DNA from 4 places in the Scandinavium sp. UTDF21-P1B genome. Region 4 is predicted to be linked to each of the others. Evidence: predicted binding sites of a transcription regulator. Region 4 holds the regulator's gene; each other region holds the start of a gene.
The links. Region 4 encodes CRP, which controls carbon source genes, mostly activating them, when cyclic AMP is high. Its sites were predicted from a motif close to ATGTGANNNNNNTCACAT; they were not measured.
Positions count from the first base shown of each region.

Region 1: a site for CRP is predicted at 1,309-1,326, ahead of AB1287_RS09975 (PTS sugar transporter subunit IIB). Genes of this name have one in related genera too.
Region 2: a site for CRP is predicted at 1,436-1,453, ahead of hpt (hypoxanthine phosphoribosyltransferase). Genes of this name have one in related genera too.
Region 3: a site for CRP is predicted at 1,271-1,288, ahead of AB1287_RS03065 (acetyl-CoA C-acetyltransferase). Genes of this name have one in related genera too.

Region 1 covers NZ_JBFLVD010000013.1:86,821-89,952, forward strand. The annotation lists gene AB1287_RS09965 (SDR family NAD(P)-dependent oxidoreductase) at 1-461, opposite strand, end outside; gene AB1287_RS09970 (TetR/AcrR family transcriptional regulator) at 572-1,243, shown strand; gene AB1287_RS09975 (PTS sugar transporter subunit IIB) at 1,377-1,691, shown strand; gene AB1287_RS09980 (VOC family protein) at 1,859-2,257, opposite strand; gene AB1287_RS09985 (helix-turn-helix transcriptional regulator) at 2,347-3,066, shown strand.
Region 2 covers NZ_JBFLVD010000029.1:69,832-72,963, forward strand. The annotation lists gene can (carbonate dehydratase) at 1-640, shown strand, start outside; gene hpt (hypoxanthine phosphoribosyltransferase) at 770-1,306, opposite strand; gene AB1287_RS20050 (glucose/quinate/shikimate family membrane-bound PQQ-dependent dehydrogenase) at 1,513-3,132, shown strand, end outside.
Region 3 covers NZ_JBFLVD010000006.1:46,928-50,059, reverse strand. The annotation lists gene AB1287_RS03065 (acetyl-CoA C-acetyltransferase) at 17-1,198, opposite strand; gene AB1287_RS03060 (amino acid permease) at 1,417-2,646, shown strand; gene AB1287_RS03055 (aldo/keto reductase family oxidoreductase) at 2,757-3,132, shown strand, end outside.
Region 4 covers NZ_JBFLVD010000018.1:296,803-299,934, forward strand. The annotation lists gene AB1287_RS16500 (YccS/YhfK family putative transporter) at 1-1,554, opposite strand, end outside; gene crp (cAMP-activated global transcriptional regulator CRP) at 1,614-2,246, opposite strand; gene AB1287_RS16510 (OsmC family protein) at 2,553-2,957, shown strand; gene AB1287_RS16515 (phosphoribulokinase) at 3,052-3,132, opposite strand, start outside.

The sequences.
Region 1 (3,132 bases), on a different contig from region 4:
GGAAAAGCAACACGGGTCCCGAGACCAGACCCAACCGAAATAATACGTCCACCTTCCGGCAGAACCTTTACCGCAGCACGAATGTTGGCGATGACGCCCATCGTATTAATCGCCCACTGACGATCCATTGCCGCATTGTCGATGTCAGGAGCGTCTATGTTCTTTCCCTGCAAAGCAACGGCTGCGTTATTGACAAGAATATCCAGTTTTCCAAGTTTTTCTTTAACTTCACGGATTAACAATTCAGCACCATCAGGATCGCCCTGGTCGGTTTTTATCGCGATTGCACGTACGCCTTTGTTAACGAGAGCAGAGACAACACTAAACGCTTTTTCTTCGGAAGCGACATAGGTGATAGCGACATCCGCCCCTTGCTCTGCCAGCGCCGCAGCAGTAGCGGCACCAAGCCCACGGGAACCGCCAGTAACGAGGGCAACTTTTCCAGAAAGATTCTTGTTCATTTGGATACCTTGTTGTTGAAATTCAGGTTGGAGCCCGGTTAATACGCGACTCATTAAGCGCATAGCAAATACAATACCGATCGATATCATACCGAACGGTATTTTATTGCATGTGCATCGTCAAGCGTTTTATACTGATCGTTATTGAAATTTGGCGAAGGCTTAAAATGGGACGACATAAACAATTTGATGAAGGTGAAGCTCTGGAAGCTGCGCTCTCTGTCTTCTGGCAAAAAGGTTATGAAGGCACCTCATTTCAGGATTTAACTCGCGCGACGGGTGTAGCACGTCCCGGTCTGTACGCAGCATTCGGTAACAAGGAAGCCTTTTTCAGGAAGGCACTTGATCTCTATGAAAGCAAATACATGGGATATATGTCGAAGGCGCTCGATGAACCGACGTCCCGCCAGGTTGTAGAAGGTATCCTGAGAGGCTCCGCCTTCCTTCAGACCACAAATGCGGCTCATCCTGGTTGCCTGGGCATAAACGGTGCACTGGCGTGTTCTGAAGATGCAGAACCCATTCGTCTTGAACTTATTAAACGCCGTGCAAAATTTCAGCTGGCGTTACAAAAACGCTTCGACAAGGCCCGCCTTGAGGGAGATTTGCCCGAGTCGATTGACTGCACAACGCTCGCCTCCTTTGTGATGGCAATTGCGCAAGGCATGGCCGTGCAGGCTAAAGCAGGCGCATCAAGAAAAGCGCTTATCGGGTTAATTAAACATACTCTCTTTACATGGCCTTCTGCTGCGAATGAATGCCAGAAGAACCAAAACGGTTAAACCAACGTCCGCTTCAGGCTTAGCGCCCGGCAGGGGAACAACGACTATGGTTTTGTCACACAACTATGAGGTAGACCTCACTTTATAAGCTTTGCGAGTCATATCCTGTGAGTAATTCTCAGGAGGTAAACACATGAAAAAGCTTCTGATATGTTGTTTGTTTGGAAACACAGCAAATTCTCTCGCCAAAAAGATGCAGCTGCTGGCGGAAAAAAAGGGCCACCCACTCATTGTTGGTGCGGTGGGTCTGGAAAATTTTGCCAGCGTGGCTCCCGCTTTCGACGGATTTCTTGTCGCACCGCATATTCAATATAAGCTCGCTGAAATTGAAGACATTGTTGGAAACTCTCGTTCAATTGCCATTATTGAAAGTCTGCCCTATGCATCACTCGACGCGGAAAAAGTTTTAGCGTTTGTGATGGCACAAATGCCTGAACTGGTCGCCTGACAGCGAAGGCCGCATCTTTTGTGCGGCCTCCTTTCTTCTGCTATAAGCGAAAAGCTGACATTGGTGCGGAGCATAGAGCAGCAATGGCTTTTAGCACATAATAAAGCCATTGCTGATGGTTACCGTTGACCCGTATTGTAAAATTCAAGCCTGAGTGAGCATTATATTCATCGATTAAAACGACTGATGGCAATATCCGTTACTGGCGTGAAGAAGGACACCAACGTTCCTTCAGGATCGCGAATCTGCATTGTTCTGTTTCCCCAAGGCATATTTTTGGGTTCATGAACAAATTCCAGACTGTATTCTTTTAATCTAATGAATGCCTTATCAACATCCTTGACCATAAATTCAAGAATTGCTGAGTGGTTGGACGCAGGCCGGGCGCAACCTTCTTTAAATAAAGCAACGGTTTCTTCGCTCCCAATGGCTATTACTGCCGTAGGCGTTATGATTTCAGCAAACACCGGTGCCAGCCATTCAGCCTGATATCCTGTTATTAATTCATAAAAATTAACAACTTTGTTGATATCTTGTACGATAAGTCGTATTGATACTAATTTCACAGACTACTCCTTATTGCTGCGAGAAGTGCAGCATTCGGGAGAATCATCACTCAGGTCTGCTGACAACGTGGTGGCAACAGGTAAAAAAAATGAGGCGGGCAGACCGACTTTTCCAGATCATTCAGATACTCAGACGGACAAAACTCCCGGTCACGGCGGCCAGGCTGGCTGATGAGCTCGAGGTATCTAAACGCACCGTATATCGGGATCTTGCTGATTTGGCAGGACAGCGGGTTCCGGTTGAAGGTGAGGCCGGGTCCGGCTACAGACTCAGTGAATATTATGATTTTCCCCCTTTAATGTTCACCCCGGATGAACTTGATGCCTTATTGCTCGGCGTTGAACTGGTACAACGCCTGCCGGATGCCACACTTGTCAACAACGCAAAGGATGTATTATCAAAAATATCATCAGTGATTCCGGGTAAGTTGCAGAGTGTTTTAAACCCATCGGCGGTTGCTTTAAAACCCGAAGAGCCGATCGCAACGAAAACTGACACCCGCCAGATCAGAGCCGCAATCCGTGACGGTAGAAAACTGTTGATCGAGTACCGTTCCGCTGATGGAACTCTCTCCAAAAGAGTTGTCTGGCCGATCGTACTTGGCTATGACCAGACTCATTGTCTCCTCATCGCCTGGTGTGAAAAAAAAGAGAGTTTTAGACATTTTCGTGCCGATCGCCTGGTCAGTCTTTTATTATTAAATGAATTTATAGACACTGACAGAAAAGTACTCAGATCGAGATGGGAAGAATGGCGAGAAGCAGAGTTATTACGACTCAGAGAAATAAAACTTTTAAGGGGATTATAATAATAGGCTCCCCTGCATCGCTTATTGAGGTTGGCTGTATCAAACGTATCAGGCTCACAGTTTAGT
Region 2 (3,132 bases), on a different contig from region 4:
CAGCAATAATGCACTATGGTCAAAAATGCTGGTGGAAGAGGATCCCGGTTTTTTTGAGAAACTGTCTCAGGCACAGAAACCGCGTTTTCTATGGATTGGCTGCTCTGACAGTCGCGTTCCGGCAGAACGCCTGACCGGCCTGGAGCCGGGCGAGCTCTTTGTTCACCGCAACGTGGCCAACCTGGTGGTTCACACTGATTTAAATTGCCTCTCCGTCGTGCAGTATGCGGTGGACGTCCTGGAAGTCGAACACATCATCATCTGTGGTCACTACGGCTGCGGTGGCGTGCAGGCGGCGGTTGAAAACCCGGAGATGGGCCTTATCAACAACTGGCTACTGCACATCCGTGACATCTGGTTTAAGCACAGCTCACTGCTCGGCGAAATGCCCCAGGAGCGGCGCATGGACACGCTCTGCGAGCTGAACGTGATGGAGCAGGTTTATAACCTCGGTCATTCAACGATTATGCAGTCAGCGTGGAAACGCGGGCAGAAAGTGACGATTCACGGCTGGGCGTATGGCATCCATGATGGGCTGCTTCGCGATCTCGACGTGACCGCCACCAACCGCGAAAGCCTGGAACAGGGTTACCGCAAAGGCATCTCCAACCTGCACACTCGCCACGTCAATCACAAATAACATCTGTAAAAAAGCCGGGTGGCGGAGGTAAATGCAAAACGGCGCTAATAAGGCGCCGTTTTTTTATGTTTGCACCCTCTCCCGTGGGAGAGGGTTGGGGAGAGGGCATCAAGCCGCACCCTGCCCAATTTACTCGTCCAGCAGCACCACTTTGCCGACATACGGCAGATGGCGATAGCGCTGTGCGTAGTCAATGCCGTAACCCACAACAAATTCATCCGGAATCGAGAAGCCAACAAACTCAACCGGCACCTCAACTTCACGGCGGGTCGGTTTATCCAGCAGCGTACAAATCGCCAGTGATTTAGGCTCACGCAGGCTCAGGATTTCGCGCACTTTAGAGAGCGTATTGCCGGAGTCGATGATGTCTTCGACGATCAGCACGTCTTTGCCGCGAATGTCTTCATCCAGATCTTTCAGGATTTTCACATCACGGGTGGTCGACATACCGCTGCCGTAGCTGGACGCCGTCATAAAATCGACTTCGTGGGAGACGTGCACTTCACGGCACAGGTCTGCCATAAACATGAATGAGCCGCGCAGCAGGCCAACCAGCACCATGTCGCTGCCGCTGTCCTGATAATGTTCGGTAATTTGACGGCCCAATTCGGCGATTCGCGCTTTGATCTCCGCTTCCGGGATCATCACTTCAACAGTATGTTTCATTTAACTAACCATCTGATTTCAGAGATAAATCTCTCAACCACACGTACCTCAGCACGCGCCGTTGATCGGCAAGCCACGCAGTATACCAGTAAAACACTTTTTCGGGGGTATGAGATAAGAAAGCAAGATTTGTGATTCCGATCACACTTGTTAAATCCTATACTTAATTGCTATTAAAAAATTAACGACTTATAGGTGTGCTTTCTATGGCAGAAACAAAACCACAACAGACCGGGCTTCTGGTGAAGCTGACGGCGCTGTTTGCAGCCTTCTGCGGGCTGTATCTGTTAATTGGCGGAGTCTGGCTCGTCTCGCTGGGCGGCTCCTGGTATTACCCCATTGCCGGGATTGTGATGCTGGCCGTCACCGCAATGCTGTGGCGCGGTAAGCGCGCGGCGCTGTGGCTGTATGCGCTGGTGCTGCTGGCGACCATGATTTGGGGCGTCTGGGAAGTCGGCTTCGACTTCTGGGCGCTGACGCCGCGCAGCGATATCCTCGTCTTCTTCGGCATCTGGCTTATCCTGCCGTTCGTCTGGCGTCGTCTGATTGTGCCTTCATCCGGGGCGGTTGCCGCGCTGGTGGTGGTGCTGTTAGTCAGCGCAGGGATTCTGACCTGGGCAGGCTTCCACGACCCGCAGGAAATCAACGGCACGCTGAGCACGGAAGTGACGCCAGCGGCTCCGATTTCCCAGGTTGCCGATCAGGACTGGCCAGCATATGGCCGTAACCAGGAAGGTCAGCGCTGGTCACCGCTGAAGCAGATCAACGCCGATAACGTTCATCAGCTGAAAGAGGCCTGGGTCTTCCGCACCGGTGACCTTAAGCAGCCGAACGATCCGGGTGAAATCACCAACGAAGTCACGCCAATTAAAGTTGGCAACATGCTCTATCTCTGCTCCGCGCACCAGCGTCTGTTCGCGCTTGATGCCGCGACCGGCAAAGAGAAATGGCACTTCGATCCGCAGCTCAACACCAACACCTTCTTCCAGCACGTGACCTGCCGCGGCGTGTCTTATCACGAAGCCAAAGCAGACAGCGCGCCTGCTGACGTCGTCGCCGACTGCCCGCGCCGCATCCTGCTGCCGGTGAACGATGGTCGTCTGTTTGCACTGAATGCCGATACCGGCAAGCTGTGCGAAACCTTCGGCAACAAAGGCGTGCTGAACCTGCAAACTAATCAGCCAGTGACCACGCCGGGCATGTACGAGCCGACATCACCGCCGATTGTGACCGACAAAATCATCGTGATTGCCGGTTCCGTGACGGATAACTTCTCCACGCGTGAAGCATCCGGCGTCATTCGCGGCTTCGACGTCAACACCGGTAAGCTGCTGTGGGCCTTCGATCCGGGCGCAAAAGATCCGAATGCCATTCCAAATGACGAACACAAGTTCAGCCTGAACTCGCCGAACTCCTGGGCGCCTGCCGCCTATGACGCGAAGCTGGATCTGGTGTATCTGCCAATGGGCGTCACCACACCGGATATCTGGGGTGGCAACCGCACACCAGAACAGGAACGCTATGCCAGCTCGATTGTGGCGCTGAATGCAACCACCGGGAAACTGGCCTGGAGCTATCAGAGCGTTCATCACGATCTGTGGGACATGGACCAGCCTGCCCAGCCGACGCTGGCGGACATCACCGTTGACGGTAAAACCGTGCCGGTGGTCTACGCACCGGCGAAAACCGGTAACATCTTCGTGCTGGATCGCCGTAACGGACAGTTGGTGGTACCTGCTCCTGAAAAACCGGTACCGCAGGGTGCCGCCAAAGGCGACCGTCTGAGCCCGACTCAACCGTTCTCCGATCTGAGCTTCCGTCCGAAG
Region 3 (3,132 bases), on a different contig from region 4:
GGGGAAAAAGAAAAAACTACTCGCGCTCTACTGCCAGCGCAACGCCCTGACCGCCGCCGATACACAGCGTCGCCAGCCCCTTGCGGGCATCCCGCTTGATCATTTCATGCACCAGCGATACCAGAATACGGCAGCCGGACGCACCAATCGGATGCCCGAGCGCAATGGCTCCGCCGTTAACATTGACGCGCTTTTCATCCCACTCCAGTACCTTACCTACTGAAATGGCCTGGGCGGCAAATGCCTCATTGGCCTCAATCAGATCGACATCGGCGAGCTGCCAGCCCACCCGCTCCAGGCAGCGGCGCGTGGCATAAACCGGGGCAATGCCCATCAGCGCCGGGTCGACCCCGACGCTGGCAAACGCACGAATGCGCGCGAGGATCGGCAGGTTCAGCTCCAGCGCCTTCGATTCACTCATCATCATCACCGCCGCCGCGCCATCGTTGATGGATGAGGCGTTCCCGGCGGTCACTGAACCGAGCGAATCAAACGCCGGCATCAGACGCGCCAGGCCTTCAGCGCTGGCGTCGGTACGCGGCTGTTCGTCGGTGTCCACCACCTGCGCCAGCCCGTCTTTTTGCAGATTCACCACCGGCACGATCTCATCGCGAAAGCGGCCTGAATCAATGGCTCGTCGCGCTTTTTGCTGGGAGCTGAGCGCCCAGGCGTCCTGCAGCTCACGCGATATGCCGTATTCCCGGGCGAGATTTTCCGCCGTCACGCCCATATGGTAATCATTGAAGGCATCCCACAGGCCGTCGTGGACCAGGCTGTCTATCAGCTGGCTGTTGCCCAGTCGTGCGCCCGTGCGGCTGTCGGTCAGCACATGCGGCGCCCGGCTCATGTTCTCCTGGCCGCCCGCGATCACCACATCGGCTTCACCGCACTGAATCGCCTGGGTCGCCAGATGCAGCGCCTTCAGGCCAGAGCCGCATACGTCGTTTATGGTGATGGCCGAAACGGTATTCGGCAATCCGCCCTTGATGGCCGACTGACGCGCAGGGTTCTGCCCGGCACCGGCCGTCAGCACCTGCCCGAGGATCACCTCATCGACCGCCAGCGGATCCAGCCCGGTGCGTTCAACCAGCGCTTTCACCACGACGCTACCCAATTCGACCGCGGTAAAGCGCGAGAGCGCGCCCTGGAAACAGCCGATAGGCGTACGTACAGCACCTACGATAACGACGTCTTTCATCCCGACCTCTGCGCAAATAAACAGCGCTATAGTAGAGCATTGTTATCAACTATTATCGCAATTGTTTACGAAAAGTGAGTTTTATCACAAAGGGATTTTCCTTCACTTAACATTCATCTGCCATCTCACCGATTAAAACAAATCTCCTCCCCCTGGGGGGGCTGAAATGGAGTAAACTCGCCGCTGTTTTTTCGTTATCTGGTTTAAAGATTCAAAAAATGTCGAAATTATGGTCAAAAGACGAAACCCTATGGAGTTTCGCCTTATATGGTACTGCGGTAGGGGCGGGCACCCTGTTTCTGCCGATTCAGTTAGGGTCCGCAGGGGCCATGGTGTTACTGATTACGGCCCTGGTGGCCTGGCCGTTAACCTACTGGCCACACCGCGCGCTTTGCCGCTTTATCCTCTCCGCTAACCTGCCCGCTAACGTTGGCATCACCGGCGCCGTCAGTCACTACTACGGCAAGAAGATCGGTAATCTTATTACCGCGCTCTATTTCATCGCCTTCTTTGTGGTGGTGCTGATTTACGCCGTTGCCATTACTAACTCGCTGACGGAACAGCTGGCGAAACAGATGACCGTCACCCTCGGCATCCGCATGGCGGTCAGCCTGGTGGTGGTCCTGGTGCTGAACCTGATCTTCCTGATGGGCCGTCACGCCACGCTGAAGGTGATGGGCTTTCTGGTCTTCCCGCTGATTGCGTATTTCCTGTTCCTGTCGCTCTACCTGACAGGCGACTGGCAGCCGACCATGTTTAGCGAGGGGCTGACGTTTACGCCGCAAACGCTGCACCAGGTCTGGCTCTCTATTCCCGTGATGGTTTTCGCTTTTAGCCATACGCCGATTATCTCGACCTTCGCCATCGACCGGCGCGAGAAGTTCGGCGAGCAGGCCATGGATAAATGCAAAAAAATTATGCGGATTGCCTATCTGATTATCTGCCTGAGCGTGCTTTTCTTCGTGTTCAGCTGCCTGCTGGCCATTCCGGAAAGCTACATCGTGAATGCCAAAAATGAAGGCGTCACCATTCTTTCCGCGCTGGCAATGATGCCCGCTGCGCCGCACTGGCTGGCGGTTTCCGGGATTATTGTGGCGATTGTGGCGATGTCGAAGTCGTTCCTCGGCACCTACTTTGGCGTGATTGAAGGGGCGAGTGAAATGGTCCGCGCGACGCTGAATGTCGCGGGCATCCGCAAGAGCCGCGCGTTTAATCGCGCCATCTCCATTCTGCTGGTGTCGACGGTGACCTTTATCGTCTGCTGCATCAACCCGAATGCCATCTCAATGATCTATGCCATCAGCGGCCCGCTGATTGCGATGATCCTCTTTATTATGCCGACGCTCTCCACGTACCTGATTCCGGCCCTCAAGCCTTACCGCTCGGCGGGCAGCCTCATCACGCTGATTGTGGGTTTGCTCTGCGTCTCAGTGATGTTCTTCAGTTAAACACCGCCGCGGCAGGCTTGCCTGCCGCACATTCCGTTAAACTTTATTCCCCTCTCTCCTCAGCGAATCGGTTTACACTGATTCGGTTAAGCCATTATGAGGAAACAGTTATGTCCAGCGTTACACAGTCCGGCAGCTTTACTCTTGGCGATCGCGAAGTCTGGCGTCTTGGTTATGGCGCGATGCAGCTCGCCGGTCCCGGCGTGTTCGGTCCACCAAAAGATCCGGAGATGGCGGTTAAAGTTCTGCAGGCCGCGCTTGAAGCGGGCGTGAATCACATCGACACTTCCGATTTTTACGGCCCGCACGTCACTAACCAAATCATCAAAAAAGCGCTGCATCCGTATCCGGAGTCACTGACAATCGTCACGAAAGTCAGCGCCCGCCGTGACGAGCAGGGTAACTGGCTGCCTGCACTTTCTGCACCGGAGCTGACTCAGGCGGTGGAAGACAACCTGCGCAATCTCGGCCTGGAAGCGCTGGACG
Region 4 (3,132 bases):
CTGGGCATTCTTTCGCAGCAATCCGCTTTGCCACTGCGGCCAGAGCCAGACCATGCCACCAAAGGCAATCAGGCAGCCTATCAGCGTGTCGATCAGGCGGGCGACAATGAACTGATCGCCATTCAGCGTCAGCAGCTGAATGGTATACACCGCGGTGACCGTAAAACCGACGGTCGCCCAGCCGTAGCTTTTACGGATAATCAAATAGCTCACCAGCGTAATAATCAGCATGGCCGCCAGCGCGTAGCCTTCAGGGGCATGAAAGTGCAATGTGATACCGGCGATGGTCAGCCCGGCAAGCGTGCCTGCTGCGCGGTGAAAAATTCGTACCCTCGTTGCGCCGTAGCCGTTCTGCGTGACCAGAAGAACCGTCATCAGGATCCAGTAAGGTTTGGGCAGGTGCAACGCGGACCCCATCAGGCTGGCGATGCTCAGCATGACGCTGATGCGCGCCGCATTGCGCAGTGCAGCTGATTTTAGTGACAGATAACTTTTCAGCGCGGCAAACAGCGGCAGGCGTCGCTCGTTATCAGCCATCAGGTTGCGTGGGTAGAGCGGTCTTTGCATGCGTAGTACCCGCGCAATGCGGCCAAAGTGCCAGACGCAAAACTGCCCGACGGGATTATCCGGATGCTGGCGGGCGATCTTTTCCAGCGCGCCGATCTGCTTATCCATGCTAAAGCGTAGCGGAAAGCGGTGATACAGAATGTCATCGGCCATCACCCGCAGACGTGCGGCGATGGTTTGTGCGTTCCAGCGGATCACCGCTTCGGCGTGGCTACGCTCGACCAGCTTTTGCACCTCGGCGGGCTGATGCAGGCTGACGGAGATGTGCTCCTGTAAATCGAGCCCCATCTGAAAGGCGCGCAGCAGGCGTTTATAATCGTGGTTTTTGTTAGCGGCGAGCATATGCAGCTGCTGATAGCACTGGGTAATGAGATCAACGGCCTTTTGCTGGCGAGTCAGCAGCGGTGGCAACGCTTTTTCCGGATCGGTGTGCTGGGTCAGCAGGCTGTATTTGGCTTCGCAGTAATCGGCCAGCTGGCGGTAAAGCAGGCTCAGGGACTCGCGCAGGGGCTGTTCGCGCCACATCCAGAACCAGAACCAGTTAAACAGCCCGTACCACAGCGTGCCCAGCGCGTAGATAAGCAGCGGCTGCCAGACAGGCATGTTACCCGCGAGGCTCAACGTAAAAATCGAGGCGATCAGCGATGCGGGCAGCAGACGCGCATGCAGCGAACTGATTTCGGCGGTAACGCCCAGGGTCATTGCCAGGACGGTCAGAATTAAGGGCAGCGGCACGGTGTGTGCCAGCAGCAGCTGTACCGCCAGGCTGCATCCGGCAAACAGCGAACCACCAACAATCAGGCGTTTAAAGAAGCGCTTGTGGGGCGTGTCGAGACCGGCAATGTTGCAGCAGGCCGGGACTAAGGAGAACAGCAGACCGTACTTGAGATACCCCAGCACCAGGCCGATAGCCACAGGGGTGCATAACACCAGGGTTTGCCGCAGTGCGTAGTTAATTTCCGGGTGATAAATTAGCCTGCGCCACATAGCAATAGCAGTAGAGACAAAAACGGCGTACTGCAGGAGCAATACGCCGTCAAGCGAACTTAGCGGGTGCCGTAAACGACGATGGTTTTGCCGTGCGCGGAGATCAGGTTCTGATCTTCCAGCATTTTCAGGATACGGCCAACGGTTTCACGGGAGCAGCCCACGATCTGACCGATTTCCTGACGGGTGATTTTGATTTGCATACCGTCCGGGTGGGTCATGGCATCGGGCTGTTTTGCCAGGTTCAACAGCGTCTGCGCGATACGACCGGTAACGTCGAGGAAGGCAAGGTTACCTACTTTTTCAGAAGTGACCTGCAGGCGACGTGCCATCTGAGAAGAGAGGCGCATCAGAATATCCGGATTCACCTGGATAAGCTGACGGAATTTTTTATAGGAAATTTCAGCCACTTCACAGGCGGTTTTCGCCCGGACCCATGCACTACGCTCCTGGCCTTCTTCGAACAGGCCAAGCTCACCGATGAAATCGCCCTGGTTGAGGTAAGAGAGAATCATCTCTTTGCCTTCTTCGTCCTTGATGAGTACTGCCACAGAGCCTTTCACGATGTAGTACAGCGTTTCTGCTTTTTCACCCTGGTGAATCAGCGTGCTCTTGGAGGGGTACTTATGAATATGGCAATGAGACAAGAACCATTCAAGGGTAGGGTCTGTTTGCGGTTTGCCAAGCACCATGCGCGGTTATCCTCTGTTATAAGCTGACTCCAGCGGCAGACACGACACTGCCACTGGCTTTGCATTCATATCCTTCCCTGTACCTGGGAAGTCGGCTGTCGGATTTGACTGCAGCCTGTTGTCTGATGTCCTCTGCATACATGCATTACTTCAATGTATTACTGTAGCATCCCGACTGTTTTAGCATAGCTTTTGCCGCGTGTCTCCTGGTGTCTCGCTTCAGCATGACGCACGTCGCCTTCCGTTGCGAGATTTGTTATGTGCGCGTAATCTGTCAGGAAAATTGCAACTCTGGAGTTAACAATTATGCAAGCGCGTGTGAAATGGGTTGAAGGCTTAACCTTCCTCGGTGAGTCAGCTTCTGGCCACCAGATCCTGATGGACGGCAACTCCGGGGATAAAGCGCCAAGCCCGATGGAAATGGTGCTGATGGCAGCAGGGGGGTGCAGTGCGATAGACGTTGTTTCCATCCTGCAAAAGGGCCGTCATGACGTGACGGACTGTGAAGTGAAGCTCACTTCAGAGCGTCGCGAGGAAGCGCCGCGCCTGTTTACCCACATCAACCTGCACTTCATCGTGACCGGTAAAGATCTGAAAGAAGCTGCGGTATCGCGTGCGGTGGATCTGTCTGCGGAAAAATACTGCTCTGTGGCGCTGATGCTGGAGAAAGCGGCGAAAATCACCCACTCGTTTGAAGTGGTGGAAGGGTAATGCCCTCTACGGCCTGATGCCCTCACCCCGATCCTCTCCCCGTGGGAGAGGGAGCAAACATTAAAAACCTTCTCTTCAGAGAAGGTTTTGCAATTTATATCGCCCGACCTTCTATTAACCGCTCGACCAGCGGCGTCATAATCAGCTCCATCGCCAGCCCCATCTTCCCGCCCGG